3 regions of the Pseudomonas yamanorum genome follow, and region 2 is predicted to be linked to each of the others. Evidence: predicted binding sites of a transcription regulator. Region 2 holds the regulator's gene; each other region holds the start of a gene.
What was found. Region 2 encodes FliA, which starts transcription of late flagellar genes. Its sites were predicted from a motif close to CTAAAGTTTNNNNNNNNNNNGCCGNTAA; they were not measured.
Positions count from the first base shown of each region.

Region 1: a site for FliA is predicted at 1,374-1,401, ahead of motA (flagellar motor stator protein MotA). Genes of this name have one in related genera too.
Region 3: a site for FliA is predicted at 1,657-1,684, ahead of BLU46_RS01220 (methyl-accepting chemotaxis protein). Genes of this name have one in related genera too.

Region 1 covers NZ_LT629793.1:2,843,036-2,850,556, forward strand. The annotation lists gene motB (flagellar motor protein MotB) at 1-451, opposite strand, end outside; gene motA (flagellar motor stator protein MotA) at 455-1,306, opposite strand; gene BLU46_RS13565 (HDOD domain-containing protein) at 1,473-3,008, shown strand; gene rhdA (thiosulfate sulfurtransferase) at 3,067-3,882, shown strand; gene asd (archaetidylserine decarboxylase) at 3,899-4,759, shown strand; gene serB (phosphoserine phosphatase SerB) at 4,880-6,094, opposite strand; gene BLU46_RS13585 (AhpA/YtjB family protein) at 6,229-7,521, shown strand, end outside.
Region 2 covers NZ_LT629793.1:5,329,057-5,336,577, forward strand. The annotation lists gene flhB (flagellar biosynthesis protein FlhB) at 1-891, shown strand, start outside; gene BLU46_RS33280 (DUF6124 family protein) at 1,059-1,274, opposite strand; gene flhA (flagellar biosynthesis protein FlhA) at 1,643-3,757, shown strand; gene flhF (flagellar biosynthesis protein FlhF) at 3,769-5,085, shown strand; gene fleN (flagellar synthesis regulator FleN) at 5,191-6,024, shown strand; gene fliA (RNA polymerase sigma factor FliA) at 6,021-6,761, shown strand; gene BLU46_RS25200 (chemotaxis response regulator CheY) at 6,932-7,306, shown strand; gene BLU46_RS25205 (protein phosphatase CheZ) at 7,325-7,521, shown strand, end outside.
Region 3 covers NZ_LT629793.1:234,430-241,950, reverse strand. The annotation lists gene BLU46_RS01220 (methyl-accepting chemotaxis protein) at 1-1,598, opposite strand, end outside; gene BLU46_RS01215 (aldo/keto reductase) at 1,764-2,759, opposite strand; gene BLU46_RS01210 (LysR family transcriptional regulator) at 2,878-3,795, shown strand; gene BLU46_RS01205 (AraC family transcriptional regulator) at 3,786-4,691, opposite strand; gene BLU46_RS01200 (carboxymuconolactone decarboxylase family protein) at 4,794-5,354, shown strand; gene BLU46_RS01195 (acyl-CoA dehydrogenase family protein) at 5,406-6,467, shown strand; gene BLU46_RS01190 (ABC transporter ATP-binding protein) at 6,464-7,267, shown strand; gene BLU46_RS01185 (ABC transporter substrate-binding protein) at 7,254-7,521, shown strand, end outside.

The sequences.
Region 1 (7,521 bases), 2.5 Mb from region 2:
GCGTGATCTCGAAGGAAATCTGATCCTTGAACTTCAGCAGTTGCGGGTTTTCCTCAACCTTGGTTTGCAGCTCTTGCAGCAGCAATTCCAGGCGCTCCTGCTCGACCTGTTCGGCCATGCTCTCGACGGTATCGCGCTCGATCGGGATTTTTTCCTGAGGCGAGTCGGTCTTGATTTCCGGGTTGATGGTGCGCTCGGGCGCCAGTTGCGGCGAACCACCGAGGTCGATCACAAAAGGCGTGCCACTCTCGGAGAAACCGATGGGGTCCTTGAAGTACCCGGCGATGGCGATCTTCTGTTCCGGCGTGGCGGTGGACATCAGCCACAGCACCAGGAAGAACGCCATCATCGCCGTCGCAAAGTCGGCGAAGGCAATTTTCCAGGCGCCGCCATGGTGCCCCGCAGCGAAGCGCTTGACGCGCTTGATGATGATCGGCTGGTTGTTTTCCATGGCTTAGCGACCGCGAACCGCTTGTTCGAGCTCAGCGAAGCTTGGACGGTGCTTCGGATACAGCACCTTGCGCCCGAACTCTACCGCCAGCGATGGCGGCATGCCGGAAGCCGATGCCACCAGGCACGCCTTGATGGCTTCGTACAGATTCACTTCTTCCTTGGCATCGTGGGCCAGGGACGTGGCCAGCGGGCCGAAGAAGCCGTAGGCCGCGAGAATACCGAAGAAGGTACCCACAAGTGCCGCACCTACGTGCATGCCGATGGCTTTCTGGTCGCCTTCACCGAGGGAGGCCATGGTGACCACGATCCCGAGCACCGCAGCAACAATACCGAAACCGGGCATGCCGTCGGCGATGCCGGTCACGGCGTGGGATGGGTGCTCCAGCTCTTCCTTGAGGCTGAACAGTTCCATGTCGAACAGGCCTTCCAGCTCATGTGGCGCCATGTTGCCGGACGACATGATGCGCAGGTAATCGCAGATGTAGGCGGTCATGCGCTCGTCTTTGAGCACTGCCGGGTACTTGGCAAAAATCGGGCTCGCCGCGGCGTCCTCGATGTCACCTTCAATGGCCATCATGCCTTCGCGGCGGCTCTTGTTGAGGATCTCGTAGATCAGCCCCAGCACTTCCAGGTAGAAGGTGTGGGAGAAGCGCGAGCTGAACATGCCCAGCGACTTCTTGATCACGTGCATGGTCATGTAGCCAGGGTTGGCCTGCAGGAATGCGCCGAACGCCGCACCACCGATAATCAGCACTTCGAAGGGCTGGATCAGCGCCGCAATCTTGCCGTGGGAAAGGACGTATCCGCCGAGCACGCTCGCGATGACGACGATGATGCCGATAATTTTAGCCATAGGGGATGAGTACTTGCGCCGTCGGGTTCAGGGTCATATTCGCCAGAGTTGAAAACTCTTGTTCTACTTATCGGCAAATCTGCGCCAGACTATAGCCCGTTATGGCGAAAAACCAGTTCGGCCCGTCCCGGGCGTGTTGACCGTAAGTGATGATCGCGCCCCAATCATGGCAAATGAAACGACAGTCCCAACTCAAAAACCCACGACCCTGGCCGCTTGGATAAAGCGTCTGGACGATGTGCTCTTGCCTGTTCCACAGGCGAGTCACGACCGGGTCTGCAAGGCCATCGGCGACAACCGCAGTTCGTTGCGCGATATTGCAGAGTTGATGCAGAACAGCCCCGCGCTGGTGCTCAGCGTGATGCGCGAGGCCAACAACCAGGCCCACGGCAGCCTCGCGGAGCCCGCAGAAAACCTCGAAGTGGCGATCAATCGCCTCGGCCTCAAGCGCACCGAAGAACTGCTGCGGCGCCTGCCTTCCGTGCCGCTGAATGAAATCCCCGTGGCCCTGCGCCAATTGCAGATGATCAGCCAGCACGCCTCGCAACAAGCCAGCGGCCTGTTCGCCAGCCGCCTGGCGCGCCTGTGGCAAGACATTCATTGGGGCAGCCTGCTGCTCCTTTCGCCGCTGTGGCCGATGGCGATTGCCTATCCCAAACTGCTGGAAGCATGGGAACTGCGGGTGATCCACAAGGGTGAATCGGCCCGCATAGTCGAACAGGAACTGTTCGGCGTGCGCCTGCTGGACCTGTGCCTGGGGTTGACCGAAGCCTGGCGCCTGCCGATCTGGGTGTCCCAGGGTTATACGTTGCTGCTGACGGAACAGCGGTTGCTGGCCAAGGCGCTGCGCATTGCCCGCGAAGACGAGCCGTTGCGCCAACAGCAGTTGCTGGATGCCGACCCGAACCTGCGCCGCTGGCTGAACCAGCCGGCCAACACCGTGCTGTTGGCCAACGGCCTGGCGTTGGCGGCACAGGAGTCGTGGACCTGCCCGCACACCCAACGCTGGCAATACCTCACTGCGCTTTATCTACAGCAACCGTTGGCCGAAGTGCAGCAGCAGTCTCACCAACACGCAGCGATCAGCGCCCGCACTACCCTGATGCGCGATCTTTGGCACCCGGCGCTGTCGCTGATCTGGCCCTGGGATGTGCAGCGTGTTCACCACGGCTTGCTGCCGGCACCGCCGCCCACCGCCGAATCCCTGGCGATCTGGCGCAAGCGCTGCACCGAATTGCTGGTGGAGCCGAGCCGCTTTGCCAACGCCATGCACCTGACCACCTGCGCCAAGGAGGCCCTGGTGGCCTGCGGCATGCAACGGGTGATGCTGCTGATGGCGGACAAAACCCTGAGCACCTTGCGCGTGCATCAAGTCGACGGCCTGCCCAAGGACGCCGACCACCTGAGCCTCGACGCGACACACAGCACCCTGCTGCAACGCCTGCTGGCCAAGTCCGCCCAGGTGCGCCTCAACCCTGAAAATCACGCCCAGTTCTCGGCACTCTTGCCGCCGGAACTGCGCCGCCTGTTCAAAGGCGAACACCTGCTGCTGCGCTCCCTGAGCTGCAATGGCCGGGTGGTGATGCTGATGGTGGCCGACCAGGGTGGCGGGCCGTTCTCGGAAACCACCGTGCAAGCCTTCGGCAAAACCGCCCAATGCATCGAAAAGGCCCTGCACAGCTTTACCAACCGCAGCGCCTGAAGCTTGCGCTACAATCGCCCTCCTTTAGCGCCCAACTTTTATGCCCAGGAGACCTCACATGCCTGACTTCTCTGGCTTGCCGCTGGTCATCGAGCCCAGTGACCTGCTCGGTCGCCTTGATGCCGAACACCTGATCCTGGTGGACCTCACCAGCGCCGCGCGTTACGCCGAAGGGCATATCCCCGGCGCACGCTTTGTCGACCCCAAGCGCACCCAACTGGGCCAGCCACCGGCGCCGGGCCTGCTGCCAGGCAAGGCTGATCTTGAAAAACTGTTCGGTGAACTGGGCCACACCCCGGATGCCACCTACGTGGTGTACGACGACGAAGGCGGTGGCTGGGCCGGGCGATTCATCTGGATGCTCGACGTCATCGGCCACAAGAAATACCACTACCTCGACGGCGGCCTGCTGGCGTGGCTGGATGAAAAATACCCGCTGTCCACCGAGGTACCGGCCAGCGCCGGCGGCCCGGTCAGCCTGACGTTGCATGAAGAACCCACCGCCACCCGCGAGTACCTGCAAAGCCGCCTCGGCGCTGCCGACCTGGGCATCTGGGATGCCCGCGGCCCGCTGGAATACTCCGGGGAGAAAGTCCTCGCGGCCAAGGGCGGACACATCCCGGGCGCGGTGAACTTCGAATGGACCGCCGGCATGGACAAGGCGCGCCAGCTGCGCATCCGCCGCGACATGCCGCAGATCCTCGAAGACCTCGGGCTGACCCGCGACAAAGAAATCATCACCCACTGCCAGACTCACCACCGTTCTGGCTTCACCTACCTGGTGGCCAAGGCGCTCGGTTATCCGCGAGTCAAAGGTTATGCCGGTTCCTGGGGCGAATGGGGCAACCACCCCGACACCCCCGTTGAGATTTAAGGTTTAAGGACAGTTAATGAAAAAGCAGTTGTTCATCCTCAGCCAGTACTTGCTGCCCCACCACCTGCTGTCGCGTCTGGCCGGCTGCATTGCCGAATGCCGCGTGCGCTGGTTCAAGAATGCGTTCACCACCTGGTTCGCCAAGCGCTATCAAGTGGACATGTCCCAGGCCCTGGTTGAAGACGTGACCGCTTACGAGCACTTCAACGCCTTCTTCACCCGCGCCCTGAAAGACGGTGCCCGCCCGCTGGATCAAACGCCAGGCGCGGTGCTGAGCCCGGCCGACGGTGCTGTCAGCCAGTTGGGCCCGATTGAACATGGCCGGGTGTTCCAAGCCAAGGGCCACAGCTTCAGTGTGCTGGAATTGCTCGGTGGCGATTCGGCCGTGGCTGCGCCGTTCATGGGCGGTGATTTCGCCACGGTCTACCTGTCGCCGAAGGACTACCACCGGGTGCACATGCCACTGGCCGGTACCCTGCGGGAGATGGTCTACATCCCCGGCCGCATCTTCTCGGTAAACCAGACCACCGCCGAAAACGTGCCGGAGCTGTTTGCACGTAACGAGCGTGTTGCCTGCATTTTCGACACCGAACGCGGCCCGATGGCCGTGGTGCTGGTGGGCGCGATGATCGTAGCGTCGATCGAGACGGTATGGGCCGGCTTGGTTACGCCGCCGAAGCGCGAGCTGAAAACCTTCCGTTACGACGAGGCTGCCCGCGGGCCGATCCACCTGGAAAAAGGCGCGGAGCTGGGACGCTTCAAGCTGGGTTCGACGGCGATCGTGCTGTTTGGGCCGAACCAGGTGAACTGGTCGGAAGAACTGCAGGCGGGAACGCCGGTGCAGATGGGCCAGGGCATGGGTTTGCCGAAAGCCTGACCTAGCGATCATTCCCACGCTCCGCGTGGGAATGCATCCCGGGACGCTCCGCGTCCCAACCTCAAAATCGGACGCGGAGCGTCCAGGGCGGCGTTCCCACGCAGAGCGTGGGAACGATCTTCAGAGCTGACCGTCGCGGTCGCGGAAGCCCAGCAGGTACAACACCCCATCGAGCCCCAGGGTCGAAATCGCCTGCTTGGCCGATTGCTTGACCAGAGGCTTGGCGCGAAACGCCACACCCAACCCGGCAATCGCCAGCATCGGCAAGTCATTCGCCCCGTCGCCGACCGCAATGGTCTGCTCCAGACGCAACCCTTCCTTGTGTGCCAATTCCCGCAGCAGATCAGCCTTACGCTGTGCGTCGACAATCGGCTCCACCGCCACGCCCGTCACCTTGCCGTCCACCACTTCCAGCTCGTTGGCGAACACGTAGTCGATACCCAGCTTGGCTTGCAGTTGCTTGGCGAAGTAGGTGAAGCCGCCCGACAGGATCGCAGTCTTGTAGCCCAGGCGCTTGAGTTCGGCGAACAGGGTTTCGGCGCCTTCGGTCAGGCGCAGGGAGGCGCCGATGGAGTCCAGCACGCTCACATCCAGGCCCTTGAGCAGCGCCAGGCGCTCCTTGAAGCTGGCACGGAAATCCAGCTCACCGGCCATGGCGCGCTCGGTGATTTCCGAGACTTGCTCGCCCACACCCGCAGCCTTGGCCAATTCGTCGATGACTTCGGCTTCGATCAGCGTCGAGTCCATGTCGAACACCGCCAGGCGGCGATTGCGGCGGAACAGCGAGTCTTCCTGGAAGGCGATATCGACGTTCAGCTCCTGGGCAACACTCAGGAATTCGGCACGCAGGGCCTGAGGATCTGCCGGCTCACCGCGTACGGAGAACTCGATGCAGCCCTTGCCCTTGTCCGCTGGCGTGTCCAATGGCATGCGACCCGACAGACGGTCAATATGGTCGATATTCAAACCGTACTGAGCCGTGATCGAACTGACACGCTGCAATTGCTCCGCCGTCACCTTGCGGGTCAACAGCGTCACGATGTGGCGCTTCTTGCCCTGGCCGGCCACCCAGCTCTGGTAATCCTCTTCGGACACCGGCGTGAAACGCACCTGCTGATCCAGCTTATACGCCGTAAACAGGATGTCCTTGAGCACAGACGACGCCTGCTCGGTGCTGGGAATTTCCACCAGGATGCCGAACGACAGCGTGTCGTGAATCACCGCCTGGCCGATGTCGAGAATGTTCACACCACCCTGGGCCAGAACACCGGTAATGGCTGCGGTGAGACCCGGACGGTCCTCACCGGTGATGTTAATCAGGACAATTTCGCGCAAAGCGCACCCCCGAGCTGGAAAAAAACCGCATTCTACCCACTTTCAGTGACCATCGGGCACAGCCAGCGCTTTGCCGGTCTTGGGCCTGTCGCTATACTGCGCGTCAACTTCACGGACTAAAGAGCCGAGCTTAAGTGAACCGGCCCACGCCAGTAAAAACCGATAACTTCTTCCTGCTGATCTTCCGGGCACTGCGCCACCGCCGTGTACCGATCGCATTACGCATTGCCAGCCATAACGTGATCCTGGTCGCCCTGGCCCTGGTCATCTACGCCTGCGTGATGGGTTTGCAGTTCAAGCAGGCCATGCACGAGCAAGCCGACGCCCTGGGCGAGAGCCTGACCACCCAGACCGCCACCTCGGCGACTGAGTTGTTGGTGTCCAACGACATCCTCAGCCTCAACGTGCTGCTCAACAACCTGACCAAGAACCCGCTGGTGGCCCACGCCGCTATCTATAGCGTGGACAACCGGATCATGGCCGAAGCCGGGCAACGCCCGAAAAACGGCCTGCTGGGTGAAGCCGAGGGTCTGTACCAGAGCAATATCACGTTTCAGGACGTGAAGGCCGGCCAACTGCGCATCAGCCTGGACATGCAACAGTTCCAGCAGCCGATGACCATCAGCCTGCAAAGCATGGGTATCTTGAGTGCGATCCTGCTGGCACTGTCCCTGGCCTTGAGCCTGCGCCTGGGCCGGCATATCTCCACGCCACTGATGCAACTGCGCATCTGGCTGCGGGATATCGACGAGCACACCCCGGCCACCGACCGCCAGGACGAAATCGGCGACCTCGCCCGCCAGTTGCACACCAGCTTCGCGCCGGAGCCCGTGGTGCCCGAGGTTGAACCCGAGCCCGAGTTCGACGACACCGAGTACGAAGACGACGAGCCCGAGTTTGAAGTGCGCAACCTGCGCGACCCGAGCTTCGACGAGTCCGCACCGGTGGCGGGTCTCAAGCCGGCAGCCCGTCATGTGATCAAGGCCGAAGAAGACGAACTGGACGAAGAAGACCCATTCGCCGATCTTCGCGACAACTCAGCCCCAACGACCACCGTGCCGCAGCCGGCTCCTGTGCGCAGCACCCAGCCCCAGCACAGCGCCGTATTGGCCGTGCAGTTGGGTGCACAGGACCAGCTGCGCCGCTTGCCGCGGGCACGCCTGACCGAGTTGCTGGAGCGCTATCGTGATTGCCTCGACCAGGCGGCCTCGCTGTATCAGAGCGAGCTGCACACCCTGAACGATGGCAGCACGCTGATGCTGTTCCACAGCGAAGACAGCGGCGAAGACTACCTGACCAACGCCATCTGCTGCGGTGAGCTGCTGCGGGCCCTGGGCCATGCGCTGCAGATCGAAGTGGCCGACAGCGGCATCACCTTGCAGCTGCAATTGGGCCTTACGGTAGGCGACGATCTGTATGGCATGAGC
Region 2 (7,521 bases):
CTGCTGCACTCCGGAAAGATCGCGATCCTTGCGGTGCAACCGATCCTGATTACCTTGCTGCTGGCCGCACTGATCGGCCCGATTTCCCTCGGCGGCTGGCTGTTTGCCGCCGGCAGCATGGCGCCCAAGTTCAGCCGGATGAACCCGGGGCCCGGGCTCAAGCGGATGTTTTCCACCAAGGCCCTGGTGGAACTGCTCAAGGCCTTGGCCAAGTTCATCCTGATCCTGTTTGTGGCGTTGACGGTGTTGTCGTCCGACATCGACGACCTGCTGCGCATCGCCCACGAGCCGATCGAACTGGCGATCATCCACAGTGTGCAAGTGGTGGGCTGGAGTTCGCTGTGGATGGCCTGCGGGTTGATCATCATTGCCGCGGTGGATGCGCCGATCCAGCTGTGGGAAAGCCACAAGAAACTGCTGATGACCAAGCAGGAAGTGCGCGACGAGCACAAGGACCAGGAAGGCCGGCCCGAGGTCAAACAGCGGATTCGTCAGCTGCAGCGCGAGATGTCCCAGCGCAAGATGATGGCTGCCGTTCCCGACGCCGACGTGGTCATCACCAACCCGACTCACTATGCCGTGGCGCTCAAGTACGACCCGGAGAAGGGTGGGGCGCCGATGCTGCTGGCCAAGGGCAGTGATTTCACCGCGTTGAAAATCCGTGAGATTGCCGTGGCCAATGACATTCTGCTGCTGGAGTCGCCGGAGTTGGCGCGGTCGATCTTCTACTCCACCGACCTGGACCAAGAGATTCCGGCCGGGCTGTACCTGGCGGTGGCTCAGGTGTTGGCGTACGTGTATCAGATCCGCCAGTACCGGGCGGGCAAGGGCAAGCGGCCGGATCCGCTCAAAGACCTGCCGATTCCGCCGGATTTGCGTCGGGATTCCTGAGTGTTGTAGCGCCTCTCCTGGCCTCATCGCGGGCAAGCCCGGCTCCCACATTTTGATCGCATTCTCCCGGCCAACTTGGTCAACTGTGGGAGCCGGGCTTGCCCGCGATGGCGTCCGTCCAGGCAAAAAAATCTCCTGAGTGTTCCCGCAATTGCCTATGGCAACGTTTAAGTCGCAGGCAAGGGCGCTATGTCATCCAGCACCCGATCAGCCAGCAACCGACCCATCTCAATCAACTGCGCAATCCCCAGCGCGCCTTCCCGCCGCGATCCTTCCAGTTCACAGGCAAAGTCGCAGGTCAGGGCATGGGCCGAAGCCAGTGTTTCGGTGAGGTTGACCAGCAGGTCTTCGACGGGGGGCGTTGTGGGAGGGGGAATGGCTATCTTCGATAGCGCCTTTTTCTTCCCACCAGCAACCCTAAATCCCTGTCGGACGTTTCGCCATCTCCCGTAAACGAGCTTGTGTGGCGAGGGAGCTTGCTCCCGCTGGGGCGCGAAGCGCCCCCAATAAAGCTATCGCGGTTATTCAGGCAAAACGCGTAAGCCGTTCTGGGGCTGCTGCGCAGCCCAACGGGAGCAAGCTCCCTCGCCACAGGTGATGTGTGTACGGCGCTAGCCCTTCGCTGTCCGTGAGACCGATCTGCTCCCTCAAGCAAAAGTTGGAAGGCTTCTTGCAATACCGCCTTCAGGACGCCTCCCGGCGTCAAAAGTTTGCTTCAAGGAAACGAGGAATACCGGTGGATCGCTCTCAAATGCTCAGCACGGCCCGTGGCACCCTGACTGACCTCTCGCGAGGCAATCTGGGTGTGCCGTTGTTGTTGCTGGTGATGCTGGCAATGATGATGTTGCCGATGCCGCCGTTCCTGCTGGACGTGTTCTTCACTTTCAACATTGCGCTGTCCGTGGTCGTGCTGCTGGTGTGTGTGTACGCCCTGCGGCCGCTGGATTTTGCGGTGTTTCCGACGATTCTGCTGATCGCCACGCTGCTGCGGCTGGCGCTTAACGTGGCCTCCACCCGAGTGGTGATGCTCCACGGCCAGGACGGCCACGCCGCCGCAGGCAAGGTGATCCAGGCCTTCGGTGAGGTGGTGATCGGTGGTAACTACGTAGTCGGTATCGTGGTTTTTGCGATCTTGATGATCATCAACTTCGTGGTAGTGACCAAGGGTGCCGGGCGGATTTCCGAGGTGAGCGCGCGTTTCACCCTCGACGCGATGCCCGGCAAGCAGATGGCCATCGACGCCGACCTCAACGCTGGCCTCATCGATCAGAACCAGGCTAAATCCCGTCGTCTTGAAGTCGCCCAGGAAGCCGAGTTCTACGGTTCCATGGACGGTGCCAGCAAATTCGTGCGCGGCGACGCCATCGCCGGCCTGTTGATTCTGTTTATCAACCTGATCGGCGGCATGGCGGTCGGCATCTTCCAGCACGGCATGACCTTCGGCGACGCCGGCAAGGTTTACGCCTTGCTGACCATCGGTGACGGTTTAGTGGCGCAATTGCCATCACTGTTGTTATCTACAGCGGCGGCGATCATGGTGACCCGTGCTTCGGGCTCCGAAGACATGGGCAAGCAGATCAGCCGGCAGATGTTTGCCTCGCCCAAGGCGCTGGCCGTGGCGGCGGGCATCATGGCCATCATGGGTATTGTGCCGGGCATGCCTCACGTCTCGTTCCTGAGCATGGCTGCCATGGCCGCCGGTGGTGCCTACCTGTTCTGGAAAAAGCAAAACAACATCAAGGTGATTGCCCAGCAGGAAGTGGCGCGTCAGCAGGAACTGCTGCCATCGCCGGCCCGGGCCCTTGAAACCAAGGAGTTGGGCTGGGACGACGTGACCCCGATCGACATGATCGGCCTGGAAGTCGGCTATCGCCTGATTCCCCTGGTGGATCGCAACCAGGGCGGGCAGTTGCTGGCGCGGATCAAGGGTGTGCGCAAGAAGCTGTCCCAGGACCTGGGCTTCTTGATGCCTACTGTGCACATCCGCGACAACCTCGACCTGGCGCCCAGCGCCTACCGCTTGACCCTGATGGGGGTGATCCTGGCCGAAGCCGAGATCTACCCGGACCGCGAACTGGCGATCAACCCGGGCCAGGTGTTCGGCAGCCTCAACGGGATTACCGCCAAAGATCCGGCTTTTGGGCTGGAAGCTGTGTGGATCGAAATCAGCCAGCGCAGCCAGGCGCAGTCGTTGGGCTACACCGTGGTCGACGCCAGCACGGTGGTCGCGACCCACCTTAACCAGATTCTGTACAAGCATTCCCACGAGCTGATCGGCCACGAAGAAGTCCAGCAACTCTTGCAATTGCTGGCCAAGGCCTCGCCAAAGCTGGCCGAAGAACTGGTGCCGGGCGTGCTGTCTACCTCGCAACTGCTCAAGGTGCTGCAGGCGCTGTTGGCCGAACAGGTGCCGGTGCGGGATATTCGCAGCATTGCCGAAGCTATCGCCAACAATGCCGCCAAGAGTCAAGATACTGCCGCCTTGGTGGCCGCAGTGCGCGTCGGATTGTCGCGTGCAATCGTCCAAAGCATTGTAGGGCTTGACTCTGAGCTGCCTGTGATCACCTTGGAACCAAGGTTGGAACAAATATTGCTCAATAGTATTCAGAAGGCTGGGCAGGGCGCTGATGAAGGCGTGTTGCTGGAGCCAAGCATGGCTGAGAAGCTGCAGCGTTCGTTGATTGAGGCCGCGCAGCGCCAGGAAATGGAAGGCCATCCGGTGATCCTGCTGGTGGCTGGCCCCGTCCGGGCGATGTTGTCGCGGTTTGGACGCCTGGCTATACCGAATTTGCATGTATTGGCTTACCAGGAAATTCCTGACAATAAGCAAGTGACTATCGTCGCGACAGTAGGGCCCAACGGCTGAGGTAGTGGGATATGCAAGTGAAGCGTTTTTTCGCCGCCGATATGCGTCAGGCCATGAAACTGGTACGTGATGAGTTGGGCGCCGACGCTGCGATTATCGGTAACCGTCGTATTGCCGGCGGTGTGGAGCTGACGGCTGCCCTGGATTACAAGCCCTCGGCCCTGGCGCCGCGTGTGCCGAACATGGAACTGGAAGACGAGCTGCGCAAGACCGCTTCGCGCATTGTCTCGGCCCAGGCTGAACTGAGCATGCGTGGCGACAGCGACGCATCCACCAATCGCCAGCTGTTTGCCGGGTTGCCGCTGACGGCGTCCGAGCCTCTGGTAGAGCCGACTTTTGTTGAACCGCCGCGTCCTGCTGCGCCCGCCCCGGCGGCAGCGGTAGACCAGCGGGTGTTCGACTCGATGCGTTTCGAACTCAACGGCCTGCGTGAACTGCTGGAAGTGCAGTTGGGCTCCCTGGCCTGGAACCAGTTGCAGGGCAGCCAGCCACAACAGGCCAACCTGTGGCGTCGCCTGCAACGCATCGGCCTGTCCGGCCCGTTGTCCCGCGACCTGCTGCAACTGACCACCCAAATTGAAGAACCTCGCCAGGCCTGGCGCATGCTCCTGGCCCACTTGGCGCGGATGATCGTCACCCCGGAAATCGAACCCCTGGAAGAAGGCGGCGTGATTGCCATGGTCGGCCCTGCCGGCATGGGCAAGACCACCACCCTCGCCAAGCTGGCCGCACGTTATGTGCTCAAGTACGGCGCGCAGAACATCGCGCTGGTGAGCATGGACAGCTACCGCATTGGCGCCCAGGAGCAACTCAAGACCCTGGGCCGCATCCTCAATGTGCCGGTGACCCACGTCGACCCGGGCCAGTCCCTGGCCAACGCCCTCGACCCGCTGCTGCGCAAGCGCGTGGTGCTGATCGACACCGCCGGCCTGCAAGCCAGTGACCCGGCCCTGCGTATGCAGCTGGAAAGCCTGGCCGGGCGCGGGATCAAATCCAGAAACTATTTGGTACTTGCCACTACCAGCCAGAAGCAGGTATTGACGGCCGCCTACCACAGCTACAAGCGCTGTGGGCTGGCGGGCTGCATCCTGACTAAACTGGATGAAACGGCAAGCCTGGGCGAAGTATTGAGCCTGGCCATCAGTCATGAGTTACCGGTCGCCTACCTGACCGACGGGCCGCGGATCCCGGATGATTTGCATCTGCCGCGCCGTCATCAGTTGGTCAGCCGGGCTGTCAGCGTGCAAATGCAGGAAGAACCGAGTGAGGAAGCGATGGCTGACATGTTTGCTGACCTCTACCACAGCCCGAACAAGCGAGTCGGCTGAGGCAATATGAACACATTGCAAAGTATCTACATCGATGGCCTGCCAGCAGTTCCCGCGGCCAACTTATGTAGCCTGCGTCTAAGCAAGACAAGGTAAAGAAATAAAATGGGCAGCATGCATCCCGTACAGGTGATCGCGGTGACCGGCGGCAAAGGTGGCGTCGGGAAAACTAACGTGTCAGTGAATTTGTCCCTGGCTCTGGCAGAGCTTGGCCGTCGCGTCATGCTGCTGGATGCTGACCTGGGCCTGGCGAACGTCGACGTTCTGCTGGGACTGACGCCCAAACATACCCTGGCCGATGTGATCGAAGGCCGCTGTGAGCTGCGCGACGTACTGTTGCAAGGCCCCGGCGGGATTCGCATCGTGCCGGCCGCTTCCGGCACCCAGAGCATGGTGCACCTGAGCCCGGCGCAGCATGCCGGCCTGATTCAGGCGTTCAGTGACATCGGCGACAACCTCGACGTGCTGGTGATCGACACCGCCGCCGGGATCGGCGAATCCGTGGTCAGCTTCGTGCGCGCAGCCCAGGAAGTATTGCTGGTGGTGTGCGATGAACCCACCTCGATCACCGACGCCTACGCCCTGATCAAACTGCTCAACCGCGACTACGGCATGAACCGCTTCCGCGTGCTGGCCAACATGGCCCAAAGCCCGCAGGAAGGGCGGAATCTGTTCGCCAAGTTGACCAAGGTCACAGATCGCTTCCTCGATGTCGCCTTACAATACGTTGGCGCAGTTCCTTACGACGAGTGCGTACGCAAGGCCGTGCAAAAGCAGCGTGCGGTCTATGAAGCGTTCCCTCGTTCGAAGTGCGCATTGGCGTTCAAGGCTATTGCCCAGAAGGTCGATACCTGGCCGTTGCCCGCCAATCCTCGGGGGCATCTGGAGTTTTTCGTCGAGCGATTGGTGCATCAGACGAGCGCAGGACCGGTGCTATGACAGCCAGCGGCTACAACCTTTACAAGAAGTCGGCACGTGACAGTCAGGTCGAATTGATCGAGCGCTATGCGCCCCTGGTCAAGCGCATTGCCTATCACTTGCTGGCGCGCTTGCCTGCCAGTGTCCAGGTCGAAGACTTGATCCAGGCGGGGATGATCGGCCTCCTCGAAGTGTCGACCAAGTACGACGCGAGCAAAGGCGCGAGTTTCGAGACCTACGCGGGGATTCGTATCCGTGGGGCCATGCTCGATGAAGTGCGTAAAGGTGATTGGGCGCCGCGTTCGGTACACCGCAACACGCGGATGGTGAGTGACGCAATTCGCTCAATTGAAGCAAAAACCGGTCGCGACGCTAAAGATCACGAAGTTGCGGCCGAACTCCAATTGAGTCTCGACGATTATTACGGGATTTTGAACGATACCTTGGGCAGCCGCCTGTTCAGTTTCGACGACCTTTTGCAGGACGGCGAACATGAAGGGCTGCACGAGGACGGCGCGAGTGCTCATCTCGAACCGTCACGCGATCTGGAAGATGAACGCTTCCAGCGTGCGCTGGCGGACGCGATTGCCAATTTGCCGGAGCGTGAGCGACTGGTGTTGGCGCTGTACTACGACGAAGAGCTGAACCTCAAGGAAATCGGTGAGGTCCTGGGGGTCAGCGAATCGCGGGTCAGCCAGTTACACAGCCAGTGCGCGGCCCGCTTGCGGGGGCGTTTGGGAGAGTGGCGAGCGCGCTGACAGGCAGTGTGGGGACACTGCGAACGATACCGTCCGGGCTCTGCGCCCGGACGGGCTTGGCCCGTGGTGCGCCCCCGGTAGTCCTTTTTGTGTAACGCCTGTTGATTGATATGGCGCGCCCAGGTGCTGGGCGCGTTTAAGACTGCTTGGAGGTCGAATTGGACAAGAACATGAAAATCCTCATCGTTGATGACTTCTCAACGATGCGGCGGATCATAAAAAACCTGTTGCGTGACCTTGGGTTCACTAACACGGTCGAGGCGGATGACGGCATTACGGCGATTCCGATCCTCAACAGCGGGAGCATCGACTTTCTGGTAACAGACTGGAACATGCCGGGCATGACCGGTATCGATCTGCTGCGCCACGTGCGCGCTGATGAAAAACTGCGCAGCCTGCCTGTGCTGATGGTGACCGCTGAAGCCAAGCGTGAACAGATCATCGAAGCCGCCCAAGCCGGGGTTAACGGCTACGTGGTCAAGCCATTCACTGCACTGGCCTTGAAAGAGAAGATCGAAAAGATCTTCGAACGCATCGGTCATTGATGCTGCCACGGGGGAGCTATGGAGCATAAAGAATCATCGCAGGCCGACTTTGAGTCGACCCTGAAAAAACATGCTCACCAACTTGTCGAAAGCCTTGAAAAAGGCCAGTTCGGTGACGCGGTGCAGTTAATCCATGAGCTCAACCAGACCCGTGACCGCGGCCTGTACCAGGAAGTGGGCAAGCTCACGCGTGAGTTGCACAGTGCGATTGTCAA
Region 3 (7,521 bases), 2.0 Mb from region 2:
TCGGCTACCACCGCAAACCCCCGGCCCTGTTCGCCAGCCCGGGCGGCTTCGATGGCCGCATTGAGTGCCAGCAGGTTGGTCTGGCCGGCGATGGCGCCGATCACGCCGAGGGTTTCGGTGATGCGCGCGGCATCTTGGCGCATATTTTCCACGGTGTGGGTGGCGCTGGAGACTTCGCCGATCAACGCGCTGACACTGCGGGACGCTTCCCCGACCACCACCCGCGAACGGTCGGCATGTTCGTTGGCGCGCTGGGTGAACGCCGCAGTTTCGGCGGCGTTCTCGGCCACGGTATCGGCGGTGGAGCTCATTTCGGTGATGGCGGTGACGGTCTGGTCGGTTTCCGAGGCATGGCGCACCAGGATCTGGTTGGTCTGGGCCGAGGTCTGCTGCAACTGCGCCAGGCTCGACGACATGGCGCCGGTGGCCAGGGTCACTTCGCCGATCATGTTTTGCAGGTAGACGATAAAGCGATTCACCGAATGGCCAATCGCGCCCAGTTCGTCCTCGGCGCGGATGGTGATGCGCCGGGTCAGGTCGGCGTCGCCGTTGGACAGCGCGTCGATATTGGTTTTCAGCGCAGTCATCCGGTGTACCAGCTGGCGGATGGCGTACACCTGCAACAGCACCAGCAGCAGAATCATCGGGATTTGCAGCATCGCCAGGGTGCCCAGCACATCATCACGTTGGGCGGTGATCAGCGAAGTCGGCAGCGCAGTCGCCAGGAACCACGGGGTGCCCTCGATCGGGCGCATGAAGAAGGTGCTGGCCACGCCCTGGTTGTCGAACTCACTGCGCTGCAGGGATTGGTCGCGATGGGCCAGGCCGGCGCTGACCTGGGCGGCAAACGCCGAGGTGCCGGCCAGTTCGCTGATATTTTTCAACACCACCGGGCCGCTGATGCGCGTGCTGTTGCTGATGATCTTGCCGTCGCCTTCGACGATCAGCATTTGCGCGCCAAGGTCTTTTTCCTTGCTGGCCACCAGGTCGTTGAAGAAGCCCAGGGTCACGTCGATGGTGGCGACGCCGTAAGCCGCGCCGTCGCGCTGGATGGCCATGGCACAGTTGGTGCGCGGTTCCTGACTGGCGTCATCCTTGTAGGCCGCGGCCCAGGCACATTGGCCGCGCGGCGACGCGAGGCCGCCTTTGTACCAGCTCTGGTCGTAGTAGTTGGGGGCCGCGTCGCTGTTCCAGAACGTATTGACCGCCAGCTTGCCCGAGGCATCGCGGTGCCAGAAGGTACTGTGCTTGTTGCGTCCCGGGGTGCGTTGGTTGGGCAGGGGCCAGATGCCGCCGCCAAATACTTTCAATTCGCCGTACTGGTCCACCAGGCCGGGCAGCACCTTGTCGATGGCGTCGCTGTCCAGCAGCGGGATGGTTTGGGTGATGCTGCGTTGCTGGGCCTGGACCTTGTTCAGTTCGCCCTGGATCTGCTCGGCCACTTCGGCAATGCGATTGAGGGCCACCTGTTCTTCGGTGTGGCGCAGCTTGGGGGCCACCAACTGTCCGATGCCCACGACCGTCAATACGAATAACAACAGGACGAACAGCACCAGAAACAGGGTGTAGCGAGTTTGGATAGAGCGCAATGAGGGCATGGGGTCGTCCTTACGAAGCGTTTATTGTGCGACGCGGCTTTGTTAGAGCTTCGAAGGGCTATCGGCTTGGGAAGGGCGAGCTTTAGGTACTATCGTGCAAGAAAACCCAGGGCAGGGATTTAAGGCGCGGAGCTGGCGAGCCAGCCCCGGTCCAGAGTGGCAGGATTATTTGTCCAGCATCTGCATAACCGCTTCCGGGTAACGCAGCCCTGCCGTTGCATTGGCCGGGAAGATCGCCTCCAGCGCCGCCAACTCGGCCGGGCTCAGCTTGACCTCCAATGCCGCGACGTTCTCTTCCAGATACTTGCGTTGCTTGGTCCCCGGGATCGGGATCAGGTAATCCCCTTGCGCCAGCACCCAGGCCAACGCCAGTTGCCCGGCCGTCACGCCCTTGTCGGCAGCCAGGGCTTGTACCTGGTCCACCAGCAGAAGGTTCTTCGCAAAGTTCTCGCCCTGGAAACGCGGGCTGAAGCGGCGGTAATCATCCGCCGCAAAATCATCCGGGCTTTTCAGCGCGCCGGTCAGGAAGCCACGACCCAGTGGGCTGTAAGGCACAAATGTGATCCCCAGGCGTTGGCAGGCCGCGAGGCAACCGTTGTCTTCCTGGTCGCGGCTCCACAGCGAATATTCGCTTTGCAGGGCGCTGATGGGATGTACTTTGTGAGCGCGTTGGAGGGTGGCCGCCGACGCTTCACTCAGGCCCAGGTAACGCACCTTGCCTTGCTTGACCAGTTCGGCCATGGCGCCGACGGTTTCTTCAATCGCCACGTCAGGGTCGATGCGGTGCTGGTAGTAGAGGTCCAGGGTTTCCACGCCGAGGCGTTTCAGGGTGCCGTCGATGGCGTTGCGAATGTACTCCGGACGGCCATTTACTCCACGCAACGCCGGGTTCGCCGGGTCACGCACGATGCCGAACTTGCTGGCGAGAAAGACCTGGTCGCGCTTGCCGGCGATGGCTTTGCCAATCAGTTCTTCGTTGGTATGAGGGCCGTACATGTCGGCGGTGTCCAGCAGGTTGATCCCCAGTTCCAGGGCGCGGTGCAGAGTGGCGATGGCTTCGGCGGTGTCGGTGCCGGTGGTATAGAAATCGGTCATGCCCATGCAGCCGAGGCCGATGGCGGACACCTGGGGACCGTTTTTACCGAGTTGACGTGTGTGCATGGGTCCAGCTCCTGTGTGGGAAGGGCTCCATTGTTGCCCTCGACAAAAGCGGGATAAACCGGCTAAAACCACTATCACTATTATGAAATTCTAAATAATCCCTGAAGGATGTCGGCCCGTGGACCGTTTTAATGCGATGCGAGTGTTCGTGCGGATTGTCGAACTGGGCGGGTTTGCCAGGGCGGCCGACAGCCTGCAACTGCCGCGCGCTTCGGTGACCATCCTGATCAAGCAACTGGAGACGCACCTTGGGGTGCAACTGTTGCAGCGCACCACGCGCCAGGTCAGCCCGACCCTGGACGGTGCCGCCTACTACCAGCGTTGCGTGAGCCTGTTGGCGGACCTTGAGGAAACCGAGGCGGTGTTCTCCACCAGCCGCCGCAACCCGCGCGGCACGTTGCGTATTGATATGCCCTCCGGGATCGGGCGGTTCCTGGTGATTCCGGCAATGCCCGAGTTCACCACGCGTTACCCGCAGATTGATCTGGAAATCGGCCTCAACGACCGCCCGGTGGACCTGATCCGTGAAGGCGTGGACTGCGTGTTGCGCGGCGGCCTGGCGCTGGACGAGTCACTGGTGGCCCGGCCGCTGGCATTGATGGATCAGGTGACCTGCGCCAGTCCCGGGTACTTGCAGCAGTTCGGCGTGCCATCGACGCTGGATGAGTTGGGCGGCCATCAAGTGGTGGAGTATTTCTCCAGCACCAGCGGCAAACGTTATGGCCTGGAGTTTCAGATCGGCGACGACATCCGTCTGGTCGACCTGCCCAAGCAAGTCGCGGTCAACAGTGCCGATGGCTACCTGGCGGCTTGTGAAGCGGGTTACGGCCTGGTGCAGACGCCTTACTACCACGCCGTTCGCCAGTTGGACGCGGGCACGTTGGTGGAGGTGCTGGCGCATCAGCCGCCGCCGAAGTTGCCGCTCACCGCGTTGTACCCGCCCCATCGCCAGCTGTCGCAACGGGTGCGGGTATTTGTCGATTGGCTGGTGGAGCTTTGCGCCCGGCCGGGCAACGGGTTGCAGCGTCAGCCTTGAGCCTTGCGGTAGGCGCCGGGCTGGATGCCGGTGACTTTATGGAAGGCGCGGGTAAAGGCGGCGACCGATTGATAACCCACGGCGAGGGACACGTCTGCCACCGTCTGGTCTTGCTTGAACAGCTGGCAGGCGTGGCGCACGCGCATCATCAACAGCACTTGCCCCGGCGACTGCCCGCACAGTTCATTGAAGCGCTTGAAGAACGCCGAGCGGGACAAACCGGTGCAGGCTGCCATGCTTTCCAGGGTCCAGGGATCGGCGGGGCGTGCAATCAACTGTTCCAGCAGGTTGGCAAACGCCGGTTGCCGGGCCAGCGCTGCAAGGCCGCCGAGGTCGGTGTTGTCCAGCACCTGTTGGCGTAGCACGTACAAGAACAACAGGTGGCAGAGGCGCTCCAGCAGGGAGGGCGAGGGCGCCGGCGTGCGCTCGCATTCCTGCAGGATCAGTTCGAACAGGTTGCGCGCGGCGGTCAGCGAAGGGTCACCGGCCCGCAAAATGATCCAGGCGGGCAGGGTGTCGACAATCATCGCCGACAGTCCGGACTGGAAATGAAAGAACCCGCACACCAAACCCACGCCGTCATTCGCCTGGCTGTCCAGTGGCACCATTGGCTTGCGCGGGCACTCCTGGGCACCGGCGGCGGTGCCATCGCTGGACAAGCGGTACGCGAGATCCCGCAACAGGAACACCGCATCGCCGTTGTTCAGTGGGTAAGGGGTCGGGTCGCCATCGATGTGCATCCAGCACTGCCCTTGCACCACCAGATGAAAACTCGCGCTCGCCAGGCCGTGGGTGCTGGCGTGCCAGTCGCCGCAGTAACGGCCGACGTGAAACAGACTGGTGTTGAGTTCGAGGCTATCTAATAACCAATCGACGAGCGAACTGGACGAATTCATCTAACGGAAAGACTCTAGAGCAAGTAATCGCTACTTTAGACTATTGAGCGGATTTTTTATAACCAACAGACTTGGTACACGATTCCATGAGGAGACCACTCCATGTCCCGCGTACCGATGCTAACCCTGGAAACCGCCCCTGAAGCGGCCAAGCCCTTTCTGGAAAACGCCCTGAAGGGTTCCGGGTTCATCCCCAATCTGTTGGCGGTGCTGGCCAATGCCCCGGCGGCACTGGAAACCTACATCACTGTCTCCGGCCTGAATGCCAAATCCGACCTGAGCCTGGCCGACCGCGAAGTGGTGCAACTGATTGCCGCCACGAACCACGGTTGCGATTTCTGCGTCGCCGGGCACACTGCCGTAGCGCGCAACAAGGCCAAGCTGCCGGAAGACGTGATCGACGCCCTGCGCCAACGCGGCGAACTGCCCAACGAGCGTTATGAGACACTGGCCGCGTTCACCCGTGAAGTGATCGCCACCCGTGGGGATGTCAGCGACGCCGGCTACACCGCGTTCCGTGAGGCGGGCTACACCGATGGTCATGCGCTTGAGGTTATTCTGGGCGTCAGCCTGGCCACCCTGTGCAATTTCGCCAACGTGTTTGCGCGGACTCCGCTCAACCCGGAGCTGGCGCAGTACCGTTGGGAAAAACCGGCAAGCTGAAGGCGCGCAAGCGTTCGCGATGTAAACATGCTGTAACAAGGAGAAACATGAATGCTTGACCCAATCTTGAGCCGTTGGCTCGATGTTCAAGCGCAGGCCCTGGATGTGGGCAGTTGCGATCCGCAGGAAGTGCTGCCACGGCTGGCAGAGGCCAATGTATTACGTATCGGTGTGCCCAAGGACCTCGGCGGTCTGGGCGGCGATGTCACGGGCGCGATAGAGGCCATCGCCGATGTGGCCAGTCATTCCCTGGCGTCGGCGTTTGTGTGCTGGGGCCAACGCTCGTTTATTGAATACCTGCTGCAAAGCCCGAATCAGCGCCTGCGTGAGCAACTGCTGCCGGACCTGCTGAGCGGCAAGCTGGCCGGGGCCACCGGGCTGTCCAACGCGATGAAATTTTTGTCCGGCATCGAGTCGCTGCAAATCAGCGCCGAGCCGACGGATGACGGCTGGAACCTCAATGGCCGCCTGCACTGGGTGACCAATCTGCGCAAGAACGGGTTTGTGGTGGCCGCCGCTATCGAGCATGCCCAGGGTGGCGCGCCGTTTATCCTGGCGATCCCTGACTCAGTGTCCGGCCTGCAACGTTCCCGTGACCTGGAACTGTTGGGCCTGCAATCGAGCAATACCGCAGCCCTCGGCTTTGAGGCCGTGGAGCTGAGCCGCGACTGGTTGTTGCATGAGGATGCACGCAAGTTCCTGCCGGCCGTGCGCCCGGCGTTTCTCGGCTTGCAATGCGGCATGTCCATCGGCCTGGCGCGACGCTCGCTGGCGGAGGTGGCCAATCACCTGGGCTCCAGCCGCACCGTATTGCGTGAAGAGCTGGAAGTGCTGCGCACCTCGCTGGAACAGGCGGTCAACGACCTCAAGAAAGGTTTGCTGAGCGGCCGCTTCGGGACCGAGCCGGTACCGTTGTTCCGCCTGCGCATTGCTCTCGCGGAAATTGCCGCCAGCGCCGTCCAACTGGAGCTGCAAGCCAGCGGTGGCAAGGCCTACCTGACTGCCCACGGCAGCGGTTTCGCCCGGCGTTGGCGCGAGTCGGCGTTTGTGCCGATCGTGACCCCGAGCCTGGTGCAGTTGCGCACCGAGTTGAACCGTCAGGCCAATCTATGAGCCAGGCGGTACTGCATGCCCAGGGAATTTGCCTGGGCTATGGGGGCAACTCGGTGCTGGAAGGGTTCGACCTGCAATTGCAGCCCGGCGAAGTGGTGTCGATCCTCGGCCCCAGCGGCGTTGGCAAGTCCAGCCTGCTGCGGGTGCTTGCCGGTTTGCAGGCGCCCCAGGGCGGCAGCATTCACCTGCTGGGCGAGCCGTTGAATGGCCCGCATCCGCGGGTGGCGGTGGCGTTCCAGGACCCCAGCCTGTTGCCGTGGTTGAGCCTGGAAAAGAACGTCGCCTTCGGCCTGGACTTTGCCCGCCAACCGCACCTCAGTCCTGAAGAACGACGCAACCGGGTCGACCACGCGATCCATGCAGTGGGCCTGGAACATGCCCGGCAGCAGTTCCCGGCGGCGCTGTCCGGCGGTATGGCCCAGCGTACGGCGCTGGCCCGCTGCCTGGCCCGCCAGCCGCAGGTATTGCTGCTGGACGAACCCTTCGGTGCCCTGGATGAAGTGACCCGTGCCGACATGCAGCACCTGCTGCTCAAGGTCAATCGCGAGCAAGGTTCGGCCGCAGTGCTGATCACCCACGATATTGACGAAGCGCTGCTGTTGTCCGACCGGATTCTGCTACTGGGTAACCGCCCGGCGCGGACCCTCGGCGAATGGCGCATCGACCTGCCGCAACCGCGAGAAGAACAGGTGGAAGCCATCGGCACCCTGCGCATCGACATTCTCAAAACCCTACGGCGGGCGAGCCGCACCGAACCCCAACCCCCTGAACTGCTGGAGCCTTGCCATGTGTCTGGATGACCTCACTCACTCGCGCCGTGACTTTCTCAAACTCTCGGCCGTGCTCAGTGCCGCCGGTGCCTTGCCACTGCTCAGCAGTTTGCAGGCTCGCGCGGCCAGTGAGCCGGACGCACCGGTACGCATCGGCTACTTGCCGATCACCGACGCCACGCCGCTGCTGGTGGCCCACAACAACGGGCTGTTCGAAGCCGAAGGCATCAAGGCCGAGCGCCCGGTGTTGCTGCGCAGTTGGGCCCAGGTGATCGAGGCGTTTA